One region of the Streptomyces sp. NPDC059169 genome, then DNA from elsewhere that is predicted to be linked to it. Evidence: riboswitches for the same ligand, from Rfam matches in the RefSeq annotation. Region 1 holds a riboswitch; each other region holds the start of a gene.
What was found. Region 1 has a riboswitch for cyclic di-AMP ahead of ACFXOM_RS29185 (transglycosylase family protein). Riboswitches for the same ligand answer to the same signal wherever they lie in the genome.

Region 1 (4,420 bases):
CGTCGGTCGCGGCCGGCGAGACCGGGCTGCTCGCCACGGGCGTCGAGGAGCTGCTCCGCTACGACGGACCGGTCGAGCTCGCCACCTGGCGCTTCGCGACCGAGCCGCTCACCCTCGGCGGGCAGGAGATCGCCCCCGGTGACCCGGTGCTCGTCGTCCTCGCCGCCGCCGACCGCGATCCGGAGCGCTTCCCTGATCCCGACGTGCTCGACCTCTCCCGTCGGGACAACCAGCACCTGGGCTACGGGCACGGCATCCACTACTGCCTCGGCGCGCCCCTCGCACGACTGGAGGGGCAGACGGCGTTGGCGACCCTACTGGCACGTATGCCCGACTTGCGGCTTGCGGTCGATCCTTCCGAATTGCGGTGGCGTGGGGGGCTCATCATGCGTGGATTGCGCACTCTGCCCGTTGAGTTCACCCCCGTCGACAGCTGACGCACCATCAAGATCGTGACTTTGACGTGATCTTTACTGCACCGACTTGTGACTGAACGGCGAATGCGGCTACGTTCACCCCCACTCGCGGCCCTCGTAGATCCGATCGAATCTGAGGGGCTGCGGGTTCTCTGTTGTCACACGGAAGGCGCACCGCATGCTCTCCGGGAACGGTCGACACCGCCGCCCCCGTCAGGCTCCCGCTCTCGTCGTCGCGGCAGGGGTGACCGGATCGGCCATCGCCATCCCGTTGCTGGGTGCGGGTGCGGCCTCCGCCGCCGACTCCGCCACCTGGGACCGTGTGGCCGACTGCGAGAGCGGCGGGGAGTGGAGCGCCGACTTCGGCAACGGCTACTACGGCGGCCTGCAGCTCACGCAGGAGACGTGGGAGGTCTACGGCGGTACGGCGTACGCCCCGCGTCCCGACCTCGCCAGCCGGGCGCAGCAGATCGCGGTCGCCGAGATGGTGCTCGCGGCGCAGGGGCCCTCGGCCTGGTCGAACTGTGCGGTGATCACCGGACTCGGGTCCTCCGCCTCCATGGCGGGGAGCGGTTCCGCCTCCGCCGCGCAGGGCGCTGCAGAGAGTCCGTCGTTCGGTGACGGTGCGGACGAGGCCCCGGAGACGGGTGCCGACGCCTCGTCGCCGTCCTCCGCCCCGTCCGGGTCGGGTGCCTCGGCCGAGTCGTCACAGAAGCCGGCGAGCCCTTCCTCCGCACCATCCGCCGCGGGAGGTTCCGCGAGCGACTCCGACGGGGTGTCGGACGCGGACGACGAGGGCGGCCCCGGTGTGGACTCCGGTGCGGGGGCTGCCGCCGAGGGTGGTGCCGGCAAGCATCGAGGTACTCCCGCCGAGGAAGACGAGGCGGTCAATTCGGGCAATGAGCGAGATTCCGGTCGTCATGCCTCACGGGATGACGTACCGACACGGGACGCCGTCACGACCGAAGGTGAGTACACCGTCCGTCCCGGTGACAGCCTCTCGAACATTGCGGACGCGCACCACGTGCCCGGCGGCTGGTCGGCCCTGTACAGCGCCAACGAAGAGGTCGTCGGGGCTGACCCCGATCTCATCCTGCCTGGCCAGAGTCTCGATCTGGCCACGGGCGACGACCAGTTGGCGAAGTAGTTCGCGGGGTTATGTCCGTTCTGTGCAAGTGAGACAAGAGTCTCTTCCGGTCAACTGGCGCCTCTAAGCAGTCAAGTCCGGCCAACAGCCCTCTCACCTGCGAAAACGGACATCTCACTCCGTCAGATATGGGTGATTTCTCCCCGATGTTCTTCTTTGAACATCGGGGAGAGCTGTGTCTACGGTCTGAACCGCTCGCCACTGCGGGCCCCGACGACCGCACGCCGAATCCTGCCGGCGGCCGCCGGGAACAGTCGTCGCGCAAGCGCCGTAGGCAGGAGCGGGGGACCCAAGGTAAGTGCCGGGCCCGGCCGTTGACGGGAGTCCAGGGGGCTCCGCCGTCGGAGGTCGGGGACGGCTCGGGGTGAAGCCGCGCGTCCGGGGACGCGAGGCCGGGCAGCTCCCACGCCCGAACCCGACAGCTCACCTCGCAGGCGTCGGTGAGGAGAAGTTCCATGCTGCTTTCCGGCAAGGGCACGCACCGCCGCCCGTCCGCCATCCACCGGACCACCGCCCGAATCGCCGCGATGGCCGGTGTCACCGGTGCCGCCATCGCCGCGCCGCTCGTGGTGGCCGGCACCGCCAGCGCCGCCACCGCCTCCGAGTGGGACGCCGTCGCCCAGTGCGAGTCCGGCGGCAACTGGTCGATCAACACCGGCAACGGTTTCTACGGGGGCCTGCAGTTCTCCGCCTCCACCTGGGCCGCGTACGGCGGTACGGCCTACGCCCCGACCGCCGACAAGGCGTCGAAGGCGCAGCAGATCGCGGTCGCCGAGAAGGTGCTGGCCGGGCAGGGCAAGGGGGCCTGGCCGAACTGCGGCGTGGGCCTGTCCAGCGCCCCGTACGCGGCCGCCGCCCCGGCCCCGAAGCGTGCCGAGGCCCCCACGACCCGCTCCGTGCGTCCCGCCGCCCCGGTGAAGGCGGCCAAGCCCGCCGCCCCGACCAAGGTCGTGAAGAAGGGCGACGGTGAGTACGAGGTCAAGGCCGGCGACACCCTGAGCAAGATCGCTAAGGCGGAGAAGGTCGAGGGCGGCTGGAAGAAGCTCTTCGACCTGAACAAGAACATCCTGGACGACGCGAACATCATCTTCCCGGGCCAGCTGCTGCACCTGAGCTGACCCGCGCCGACCGAGCCGGGCCGCCCGGCCCCGGCCCGGTCCCCCGATCGCCCCGGCCCGGCGTGTTTTCCCCCGTACACGCCGGGCCGGGGCTTCTTCCTGTTCCGTCCGCTTTTTCGTCCCAGGGGGCGGGCACCGGCTGGCTGACGCGGCCGGTCCGGATAGGCTCATGTCGCAAGGCCCAAGCGACCCTGCGCTGACGCCGCCCCGCTGGCGTCACCATCAGCGACACATCCCAGAAGGAGATGCTCGTGCCGTCCATCGACGTCGTCGTAGCCCGGGAAATCCTGGACTCCCGAGGCAACCCCACGGTCGAGGTCGAGGTTGGCCTCGACGACGGCAGCACCGGCCGTGCTGCCGTTCCGTCCGGTGCGTCCACCGGCGCGTTCGAAGCCCTCGAGCTCCGCGACGGTGACCAGAACCGCTACCAGGGCAAGGGTGTCGAGAAGGCCGTCCTCGCCGTCATCGAGCAGATCGGCCCGGAGCTCGTCGGGTACGACGCCACCGAGCAGCGCCTGATCGACCAGGCGATGTTCGACCTGGACGCGACCCCGGACAAGTCCTCCCTCGGCGCCAACGCGATCCTCGGCGTCTCCCTGGCCGTCGCGCACGCCGCCTCCGAGGCCTCCGACCTCCCGCTCTTCCGCTACTTGGGCGGCCCGAACGCGCACCTCCTGCCCGTTCCGATGATGAACATCCTGAACGGCGGCTCGCACGCCGACTCCAACGTGGACATCCAGGAGTTCATGATCGCTCCCATCGGCGCGGAGTCCTTCTCCGAGGCGCTGCGCTGGGGCACCGAGGTCTACCACACCCTGAAGAAGGTCCTGAAGGACAAGGGCCTGTCGACGGGCCTCGGCGACGAGGGCGGCTTCGCCCCGAACCTGGGCTCCAACCGCGAGGCCCTCGACCTCATCCTCGAAGCCGTCAAGCAGGCCGGCTACGCGCCGGGCAAGGACATCGCCCTGGCGCTCGACGTCGCCGCCTCGGAGTTCTACAAGGACGGCTCCTACGAGTTCGAGGGCAAGTCCCGCTCGGCCACCGAGATGACCGAGTACTACGAGGAGCTGGTCGCCGCCTACCCGCTCGTCTCCATCGAGGACCCGCTCTTCGAGGACGACTGGGACGGTTGGAAGACCATCACCGAGAAGCTGGGCACCAAGGTGCAGCTGGTCGGCGACGACCTGTTCGTCACCAACCCGGAGCGCCTCGCCCGGGGCATCGACGACGGTGCGGCCAACGCACTGCTCGTCAAGGTCAACCAGATCGGTTCGCTGACCGAGACCCTGGACGCCGTCGAGCTGGCCCAGCGCAACGGCTTCAAGTGCATGATGTCCCACCGTTCCGGTGAGACGGAGGACGTCACCATCGCCGACCTGGCCGTCGCCACCAACTGCGGCCAGATCAAGACCGGCGCCCCGGCCCGCTCCGAGCGCGTCGCCAAGTACAACCAGCTGCTGCGCATCGAGGAGATCCTCGACGACGCCGCGGTGTACGCGGGCCGCTCCGCGTTCCCGCGGTTCCGCTTCGAGGGCTGAGCCGCCACCCGGTAGCTGATCGGGCGCTGCGCCGCAGTTGCGGACGTCCCCGGCCGCGGTCCCGTACCGTGTCCGGGGACGTCCGCGCGTAGGAAGCGTAGGAAGAGGGGAGGCGGACCATGGCCGGCAAGGACCGCGACCGGTTCTCCACCGCGACCAGGCTGCGGCTGCTCGGCGAACAGACCGCCGCCCGCGTCTACC
Region 2 (4,420 bases), on a different contig from region 1:
GCCACCTGGGGCTGGACGCTAGACCGCGGGATGAGGGAAGAGAGAGGGCATGTCTGTTATTGGCAACAGACGGACCGCACGGGTCGCTTTCCGACCATACGGATAGGCTCCCTTGCCATGGACGTACTCATCAATGTCTTCGTCGCTCTCCACATCATCGGTATTGCCGCACTGCTCGGTGGTTTCCTGACCCAGATGAAGGCGATGGGTGAGGGACGGGCGCGCTTCACGCCCGCGATGCTGCACGGCGCGCTGACCATGCTGGTGACGGGCGTGGTGCTGGTGGGGCTCAACCAGGCGGACGACCAGCCGGTGAACAACCTCAAGGTGGGCATCAAGCTGGTGATCCTGGTGGTGATCCTGGGCCTGGTGTACGTGAAGCGCGACGAGGAGACGGTGGACAAGGCACTGTTCGCCACGGTGGGCGGCCTGACCGTGGCGAACATCTTCATCGCCACGCTCTGGACCTGACCCGATCGCCGGACCACCCGTCCCGCCCCGACCGGACCACTCGTCCCGCCCCGACCACTCGTCCCGACCCGTGAGGCCGAGCCGACCTTGATCGGCCCGGCCGTCCGGCCCGCTCTCGTCGAGGAGGCGCCGGAGGGGAGGCCCGGGAGAGTGAAGAGTGGCCCCCCGGGAACCGATCTGACGATCAGGCCGGCCGGACGCTCCCGTAGATCGGCATGTAGTAGATGGACTCCTCGCGCACGGAGGTGCCGGGCTTCGGTGCGTGGATCATCTTGCCGTCGCCGATGTAGATGCCGACGTGGCTGATGTCGTTGTAGAAGAAGACGAGGTCGCCGGGGAGGAGCTGCTCCGTCGCGACCCGCTGCCCCACCTTCACCTGGTCCCAGGTGGTGCGGGGCAGATCGACGCCGGCGGCCCGCCATGCGGCCTGGGTGAGCCCGGAGCAGTCGTAGGAACTGGGCCCCGTCGCACCCCAGACGTACGGCTTGCCGATCTGCGCCCGGGCGAAGGACAGCACCTTTTCAGCCTTCGCGGCGTACGTACCGGTGGTGGCGTCCGTGCCCGTTGTGGCGCCCTGGCTCTGCTCCTGTTGCTGCTCCTGCTCCTGCTGCTGGCGCTGCTGCTCGGCTTCCGCCCTGGCCCTCGCCTCTGCCTTGCGGCGGGCTTCCTCCGCGCGTTCCTGCTCCAACTCGTCCAGCCGGGCTCGCTCCTCGGCCGTCAGCCGCGACAGCAGCTCCCGCGCTTCGGCGAGCTTCTTCTGGACGGTCTGCTTGCTGGTGCGCAGCGACTCCTGCGAGGCCGTCAGCGACTCCAGGCTCTTGGTGGCCCGCGCACGCTCCTTCGCCGCCGCGGCTTGCTCCGTCTCGAAGTCCGTGATCGCGCTGCGCTGCCGGTCGGTCATCCGGTCCATCAGTTGCGTCTGGTCGACGTAGTCCTGCGGACTGTCGGCGAAGAGCAACGCGGCGGTCGGGGTGACCCCACCGGTGCGGTACTGGGCGGCGGCGAACGTACCGAGGGCGCGCCGGGTCTCGTTGAGGGCGTCCGCGCGCTCGGCGGCGTCGTCCATGATCCGGTCCACCGCGCGGCGCTGCTTCGTGGTGGCTTCCTGCGCCCGGTTGTACTCCTGGGTGGCGGAGCCCGCCTGCCGGTAGAGGGCGTCGACCTTCTGCTGGACCTCTTCGAGGCTCGGCTTGGGTTCGGCGGTTGCGTTCTGGGTCGACAGTAGCGAGACACCCGCTATGGCGGCCGTCGTGAACCCGACTGTGGGGGCGTTCGTACGCGGTCGACTGCGCTCCTTGCGATGCGACGCCAAGGTCGGCATCTCCTTCCGTGGACCGCCTACCGGGTTAGCTGTCGGGTTCGGACGGATCGGAAGGCTGTCCTACGGGCCGAGCGAAATATGGCCCGATTCACCCCAGTTGCGTATGCATGTTGGGTCCCCGGTTCCGAACTCCCGTCAGGGAGGTCGAATTCGGCGCAGGCTGCCCGGTTGGCGTGGGTCGCCGATGGTGAACGGATCGCCTGGGCGAGCACGCTAGCCAAAGTGTGGTGCTGCTGTGAAGGTGGATGTTCGATTTGCCCGATACATTTCCGTGACCTCGGCGTGTTGTGGCCGAGACATGACGCTGGGTAGTCGGCCTGATGTGTGCGCTCCCTGCGTCCGGTGTGGGGAAGGCGGCGGCGGGTTGTCGGCGGGGCGGCCTAGACTCGTACTGCGATGAGCAGCCTCTTTGACGACAGCTTCCTGGCGGATCTCCAGCGCACCTCGGCGTCGGAGGAGTCCCCCCCGCCCGAGGACGACGAGCATGGTGAGCACCCCCACGAGGAGGTCCCGCACGACCTCTTCGAGGGGGCGTTCGACGCGCCTCCCAGCGGGGACGCCCACTACCGCAACGGTGCGCCGCGCCCGGTCGTGGACCCGGCCGCGCTGCTCGAGGGGCTGAACGAGCAGCAGCGCGCCGCCGTCGTGCACACCGGGTCACCCCTGCTCATCGTTGCCGGTGCCGGCTCCGGCAAGACCCGCGTGCTCACCCACCGGATCGCCCATCTGCTGGCGACCCGCCACGTGCATCCCGGTCAGATACTGGCCATCACGTTCACCAACAAGGCCGCCGGCGAGATGAAGGAGCGCGTCGAGCAGCTCGTCGGCCCGCGCGCCAACGCCATGTGGGTGTCCACGTTCCACAGCGCGTGCGTCCGTATCCTGCGCCGTGAGTCGAAGAAGCTCGGCTTCACCTCGTCGTTCTCGATCTACGATGCGGCCGACTCCAAGCGCCTGATGTCGCTGGTCTGCCGAGACCTGGACCTCGACCCGAAGAAGTTCCCGCCGAAGTCCTTCAGCGCCAAGGTCTCGAACCTGAAGAACGAGCTGGTCGACGAGGAGACGTTCGCCGACGGCGCGGCCGACGGATTCGAGAAGACGCTCGCCGAGGCGTACCGGATGTACCAGGCCCGGCTGCGCGAGGCCAACGCGCTGGACTTCGACGACATCATCATGACGACCGTCCATCTGCTCCAGGCGTTCCCCGACGTCGCCGAGCACTACCGCCGGCGCTTCCGCCACGTACTGGTCGACGAGTACCAGGACACCAACCACGCGCAGTACACGCTGGTGCGCGAGCTCGTTGGCACCGGGTACGAGGACCTCGAGCCCGCCGAGCTGTGCGTCGTCGGCGACGCCGACCAGTCGATCTACGCCTTCCGCGGCGCCACGATCCGCAACATCCTCCAGTTCGAGGAGGACTACCCGGACGCGACCACGATCCTGCTCGAGCAGAACTACCGCTCCACGCAGACGATCCTCTCCGCCGCCAACGCCGTCATCGAGCGCAACGAGAGCCGCCGCCCCAAGAACCTGTGGACGAACGCGGGCGCCGGAGCGCAGATCACCGGTTACGTCGCGGACACCGAGCACGACGAGGCGCAGTTCGTCGCCGACGAGATCGACCGGCTGACGGACGCGGGTGAGGCAAAGGCGGGCGACGTCGCCGTCTTCTACCGGACCAACGCACAGTCACGCGTCTTCGAAGAGATCTTCATCCGCGTCGGGCTGCCGTACAAGGTCGTCGGCGGAGTGCGCTTCTACGAGCGCAAGGAGGTCCGGGACGTCCTCGCCTACCTGCGGGTCCTCGCCAACCCCGAGGACAACGTCCCGCTGCGCCGCATCCTCAACGTCCCCAAGCGCGGCATCGGCGAGCGCGCCGAAGCGATGATCGACGCGCTGGCGCTGCGCGAGAAGATCACCTTCCCGCAGGCGCTGCGCCGCGTCGACGAGGCCTATGGGATGGCGGCCCGTTCGGCCAACGCCGTGAAGCGCTTCAACACGTTGATGGAGGAGTTGCGCACCGTCGTCGACTCGGGCGCAGGACCGGCCGTCGTGCTGGAGGCAGTGCTGGAGCGGACCGGGTACCTGGCCGAGCTCCAGGCCTCGACCGACCCGCAGGACGAGACGCGCATCGAGAACCTGCAGGAACTCGCCGCCGTGGCACTGGAGTTCGAGCAGGAGCGCGGAGCCGAGGAGGGCTCCGGCACGCTCGCCGAGTTCCTGGAGCAGGTCGCGCTCGTCGCGGATTCCGACCAGATCCCCGACGAGGACGAGGAGGGCAGCGGAGTCATCACGCTCATGACGCTGCACACGGCGAAGGGCCTGGAGTTCCCGGTGGTGTTCCTCACCGGCATGGAGGACGGCGTCTTCCCGCACATGCGCGCACTCGGCCAGACCAAGGAACTGGAGGAGGAGCGGCGCCTGGCGTACGTGGGGATCACTCGCGCCCGCGAGCGGCTCTACGTGACGCGGTCGTCGATGCGCAGCGCCTGGGGGCAGCCGGCGTACAACCCCGCGTCCCGATTCCTCGAAGAGATCCCGGACGTGCACGTGCAGTGGAAGCGCACCGGTCCCATGGCGGCCCCCGCCGGCCCGACGTCCGGGATCACCTCCTCGCTCTCGTCC
Region 3 (4,420 bases), on a different contig from region 1:
TCTGGCGCGAAGCACGCCCGAGGCTGTTCCGGCACACCATCCGCTATGCGCCGCGCCGGCCCCGGTGGGAAAGGGACAGCTCGCCATGGCAGACCACCAGGAAGCATCCGTCACCCTGCCGAGCGATCCCGCCTCGGTCTCCGCCGCGCGCATGCACATCGCGAGCGTCCTCACCGAATGGGGATTGCCCGCGGATGCCGAGGCGGCCGACACCATCCGGCTCATCGTCTCCGAGCTCGCGACCAATGCCGTGCAGCACACGTTCGGCCAGTCGCCGACCTTCACGGTCGACGTCCGGCTGGAGCGCGACGAGCAGCTGCGCATCGGCGTGACCGACAGCCACCCGCGCTGGCCACAGCGGCTGCCCGCCGCGGTGCAGCAGGACAACGGGCGGGGCATGGTCATCATCCGCTGGCTCGTCGCCGAGTACGGGGGGCGACTGTCCGTCACCCCCACTCCGGAGGGAGGCAAGACCGTGTGGATCGCCCTGCCCTGGCGCAGCGGTCCCGTGCGCAGCAGGCGGTGATGGGCCGGCCTCACCCGGATGGGCGGGCGAAACCGGTCCGCAGCAGCGCCCGCAACGCGTGTGCCGCCGTGCCGGAGGCGTCGCCGCGGTGGGCGACCGAGATCGTGCGGCGGAAGGCAGCGGGCTCCAGCGGCCGGACGGTGAGGGGTGTCGCCGCCATCTCCGCGACCATCTCCGGGACGACCGCCACTCCCATGCCCGCGCTCACCAGGGCGCACACCAGTGCGTATCCGGGCGACTCGCACACCACGGCGGGTACCGCCCCCGCCTCGACGAGAGCACTCTCCACCCCCTTGCGTGCGGGGTGCGCCGGCGCGCCGCTGATCAGTGGCCGGCCGGCGAGTTCGGACACGGGGAGCCGTCCGGATCCGCTCGCCAGTACCTGCCCCGGAGCCGTGACCAGTACCAGCTCCTCGACCAGCAGGGATTCCAGGAACACCCCGGAGGGCAGCGGATACGGGTCGGCCGGCTCGTACGCGTGCGTGAGCGCGAGGTCCACCTCGCCGGCGGCGACGGCCGCCACCCCGTGCGGCGGCTCGTAATCGGCGACCGCCAGCTCCACGTCCGGATGGGCGCGCCGGAAGGCGCTCAGGACCGGCGGCAGCAGATGCACGCCCACCGTCGTGAACGTGCCCACCCTGAGCCGACCGCCGGAGAGCCCGGACAACCGCGCCAGTTCGAGGCGGGCCCGATCCAACTCGTCCAGCACCCGGCGGGCGTGCCCCACGAGGACCTCGCCGGCGGCGGTCAGCCGTGTCCCGCGGTGGTGGCGTACCAGCAGCGCGACTCCCGCCTCCCGCTCCAGTTTCGCCAGTTGCTGGGAGAGTGCCGGTGCCGTGTATCCGAGCCGGGCTGCCGCCCTGGTGATCGAACCGGCCTCGGCCACGGCCACCAGTGCCGCCAGCCGCGTCGGGTCGTACATGCCACCCCTTAAGCATCTCTTTAGCCAGATCCAGAAGATTCCCAATACACGCTATGGTCTCGTAGGGTCCAGTCTGGGACCCATGGACGCACAGCTCATCGCCTTCACCGGGGTTGCCGCAGGAATGGTCGCCATGCCGGGCGCCGACTTCACCGTCGTCGTCCGCAATGCACTCGCCTCCCGCTCGACGGGGGTCGCCTGTGCACTGGGCGTCGTCGGCGGACTCGTCGTGCACACCGCGCTGGCCGTCGCCGGGCTGGCCGCGCTCCTGCTCGCGGTGCCCGTGCTCTACCGCACGCTGCAGTTCGCAGGCGGGGCGTACGTGCTCTACCTCGGTGTCCGGGCACTGCGCAGTGCCCTCAGAGCCTCCCCCGGGCAGGAGGTGCCCGCGGACACGGCCGCCGCGACGGGCAGCACCACTGCGTTGCGCCAGGGCTTCCTCACCAATGTGCTCAACCCCAAGGCACCGGTGCTCTTCCTCAGCCTGCTGCCCCAGTTCGTCCCCCACGGCGCGGCCGTCCTTCCGCGCACGATGCTGCTGGCCGGGGTGGTCGTCGCCCTGGCGCTCGTCTGGTTCCCGGCCGTGGCCCTGCTCGTGGACCGGCTCGGGCGGTGGCTGCGTCGGCCGCGTGCCGCCCGCACCGTGGAGGGCGTCAGCGGCGGGGTGCTCACTGCCCTCGGCGCGACTCTGGTGGCTGCTCCCGTGCTGCGCTGATGCGCCGGCCCACCCACAGCGGGAGCAGGCCCCACAGGCCAGCGCACACCAGTAGTGTCGCGGTGGCCGCGACGACCCCTTCCGGCGTGCCGTGCACGACGTCGACGACCAACAGCACGGCGCTGCCGAGTGCCAGGGCGAGCACCGCCATGCCGATGGCGGCCAGCCGGGAGGAGACCATCACGATCTCCTTCTTCGCCCCGCGGCGGAACAGACCGCGGTGCAGAGCCGCGGGCGCGGTGAACAGTGCCGCTGCCAGCACGGCCAGCATGAGGGTGGTCACGTACGTACCGCGCTGGAACGAGTCGAGCGACGGGAACCGCGCCGTGAACGCGAGGGTGAGCAGGAAGGCGAACAGGATTTGGACGCCGGTCTGGAGGACCCGAAGCTCCTGCAGCAGTTCGGCGAAGTTGCGGTCGGCCCGCTCCGACTCGGTCTCGTCCCGCAGGGCGCTGACTCTCTCGTCGTCTGGCATACAGGACGAGTAGCCCGCGCCCCGCGGAACATGCGGGGTGATGAGCCGATCAGCTCACCGGGGGCTCCGGTGGAGCGGGGTCAGCGCACGCGCCCGTACCGCACCTTCTTCGACCAGATCTTGCTCAGCTTCACCACCGAGCCGGTCTTCGGAGAGTGCCAGATCCTCCCGCCGCCCGCGTAGATCCCGACGTGGTAGACGTTCCCGCCGGAGTGGAAGAAGACCAGGTCGCCACGCTGCCGTTGGGAGGCGGAGACGTGCCGCGTGCGGTTGTACTGCTGCTGCGCGGTGCGCGGCAGCCTTTTCCCGGCCTTCTTGTACGAGTAGAGGATCAACCCAGAACAGTCGAACCTGTGCGGTCCCGCTGCTCCGTAGCGGTAGGGGGATCCTTTCTTCGACGCGGCCACGCTGAGTGCCTTCGCCGCGTACGACGGTGCCGCCTCGGCTTCCGTCGCGCCGCCCGGCACGATCAGCGAACCGCCGACGGCCGCGAGCGTGAGCGCCGACACGGCGCTCGTCCGGGACAACAGGAGAGACGGGACATGTGTCTGCGCAGCCATGCGCAACCCTTCGTCAGCCGCCTGTGAAAGATGACCTGTCGGGTTCGGGCTGGCGAAGACGCCCGGCCGCGCACGCGGCTTCACCCCAAGGCCCGGCGCTGGTGCGCCAGGGCCGTACTGCCTGGGTCCTCCACTCCTGCCGAAGCCCTCATGTCGACCAGGCGTCCGGTGCGGCGGCAGGACTCGGCGTCCGCCCGGACCGCCCCGCCGCGGTGGCGGGGGCTTGTCGTCCCCACGGATCTTGGCGCACCGGCCCGCGGATTTCCGTGTGGAAACGATGTTTTGTGAGCCTCCTCTCCATGGGGCCGATCGGGTGGACAGGGCCGTTCGGCCCAACCGGAATCGGCGCACGACGAGCGCTGTACCTGCGGCGGAACGGGCCGGTACGTCGGATGGAGCAACGTGCCACGCAACTCGCCCGGTATCAGGGGCGCGATCGCGACCAGCCGGTTGGGCGACACCCACTCGTACGCGTCCTGACCTTCGTGGGCGTCGGGATTCAACTCGTGTCCCCGGGCGGGACGATGATCCGAGAAGCTCGCCGTTCCCCGTCCAACAACCTGAGTGCGCGCGTCAATGTGGGGGAGTGCATTTCGCTCTCGCCCCGTGCGTGCATGAGCGTCAGCGCGGCCCGCAGATCCGCGGCCCGTGTGACGAGGGCCTGCGCAGCACGGAGTGCCCCGTAGGTGTGGGTGCAGCGGGCCGGGTTGATCCGCCCCAGTTGGTCGACGACTTCGAGATAGCTGTCGATGAACTCCCCTTCGGCGCGCGTCAGTGCGGGGAGCGGTGGGATTTCCGGGGGAAGCACGGCTGGTTCACCGCGTACCGAGGGAAGTCAAGGACGCCGTGCGGTTCTTGATGACGTGGTCGATGATCCCGTACTCCCTGGCGCCGGCGGCGTCGAAGACGGTGTCCCGTTCGATGGCGGCTGCGGTGGCTTCGGCGCTCTGTCCCGTGTGGCGCACGAACATCGCGGCCAACTGCTCCCGCTGCCGCAGCAACTCCTGTGCCTGGAGCTCAAGATCGGTCGGCTGCCCCTGCACCGGTTCGGACAGCGAGGGCTGCTGGATGACGACCCTCGCACCGGGCAGGGCTGACCGCTTGCCGGGCGTGCCCGCTGCGAGCAGGACGGCGGCCGTGGACGCTGCCTGGCCCAGACAGGCGGTCGCCACGTCGCAGGTGACGATCTGCATCGTGTCGTAGATCGCGGACATGGCGTCCA

Region 2: linked by a shared signal. The riboswitch ahead of ACFXOM_RS02515 (NlpC/P60 family protein) and the one ahead of ACFXOM_RS29185 (transglycosylase family protein) in region 1 are both predicted to bind cyclic di-AMP.
Region 3: linked by a shared signal. The riboswitch ahead of ACFXOM_RS23635 (C40 family peptidase) and the one ahead of ACFXOM_RS29185 (transglycosylase family protein) in region 1 are both predicted to bind cyclic di-AMP.

What each region holds. Positions count from the first base shown of each region.
Region 1 covers NZ_JBHZCF010000019.1:55,338-59,757, forward strand. Annotated here, with positions in the region: gene ACFXOM_RS29175 (cytochrome P450) at 1-437, shown strand, start outside; gene ACFXOM_RS29180 (transglycosylase family protein) at 595-1,563, shown strand; cyclic di-AMP (ydaO/yuaA leader) riboswitch at 1,820-2,015, shown strand; gene ACFXOM_RS29185 (transglycosylase family protein) at 2,019-2,681, shown strand; gene eno (phosphopyruvate hydratase) at 2,933-4,219, shown strand; gene ACFXOM_RS29195 (septum formation initiator family protein) at 4,339-4,420, shown strand, end outside.
Region 2 covers NZ_JBHZCF010000001.1:565,781-570,200, reverse strand. Annotated here, with positions in the region: gene ACFXOM_RS02520 (hypothetical protein) at 118-471, shown strand; gene ACFXOM_RS02515 (NlpC/P60 family protein) at 656-1,792, opposite strand; cyclic di-AMP (ydaO/yuaA leader) riboswitch at 1,791-1,958, opposite strand; gene pcrA (DNA helicase PcrA) at 2,189-4,420, shown strand, end outside.
Region 3 covers NZ_JBHZCF010000013.1:91,714-96,133, forward strand. Annotated here, with positions in the region: gene ACFXOM_RS23615 (ATP-binding protein) at 86-526, shown strand; gene ACFXOM_RS23620 (LysR family transcriptional regulator) at 537-1,448, opposite strand; gene ACFXOM_RS23625 (LysE family translocator) at 1,531-2,163, shown strand; gene ACFXOM_RS23630 (DUF6328 family protein) at 2,117-2,638, opposite strand; gene ACFXOM_RS23635 (C40 family peptidase) at 2,719-3,198, opposite strand; cyclic di-AMP (ydaO/yuaA leader) riboswitch at 3,202-3,372, opposite strand; gene ACFXOM_RS23640 (hypothetical protein) at 3,698-4,006, opposite strand; gene ACFXOM_RS23645 (ATP-dependent Clp protease proteolytic subunit) at 4,014-4,420, opposite strand, start outside.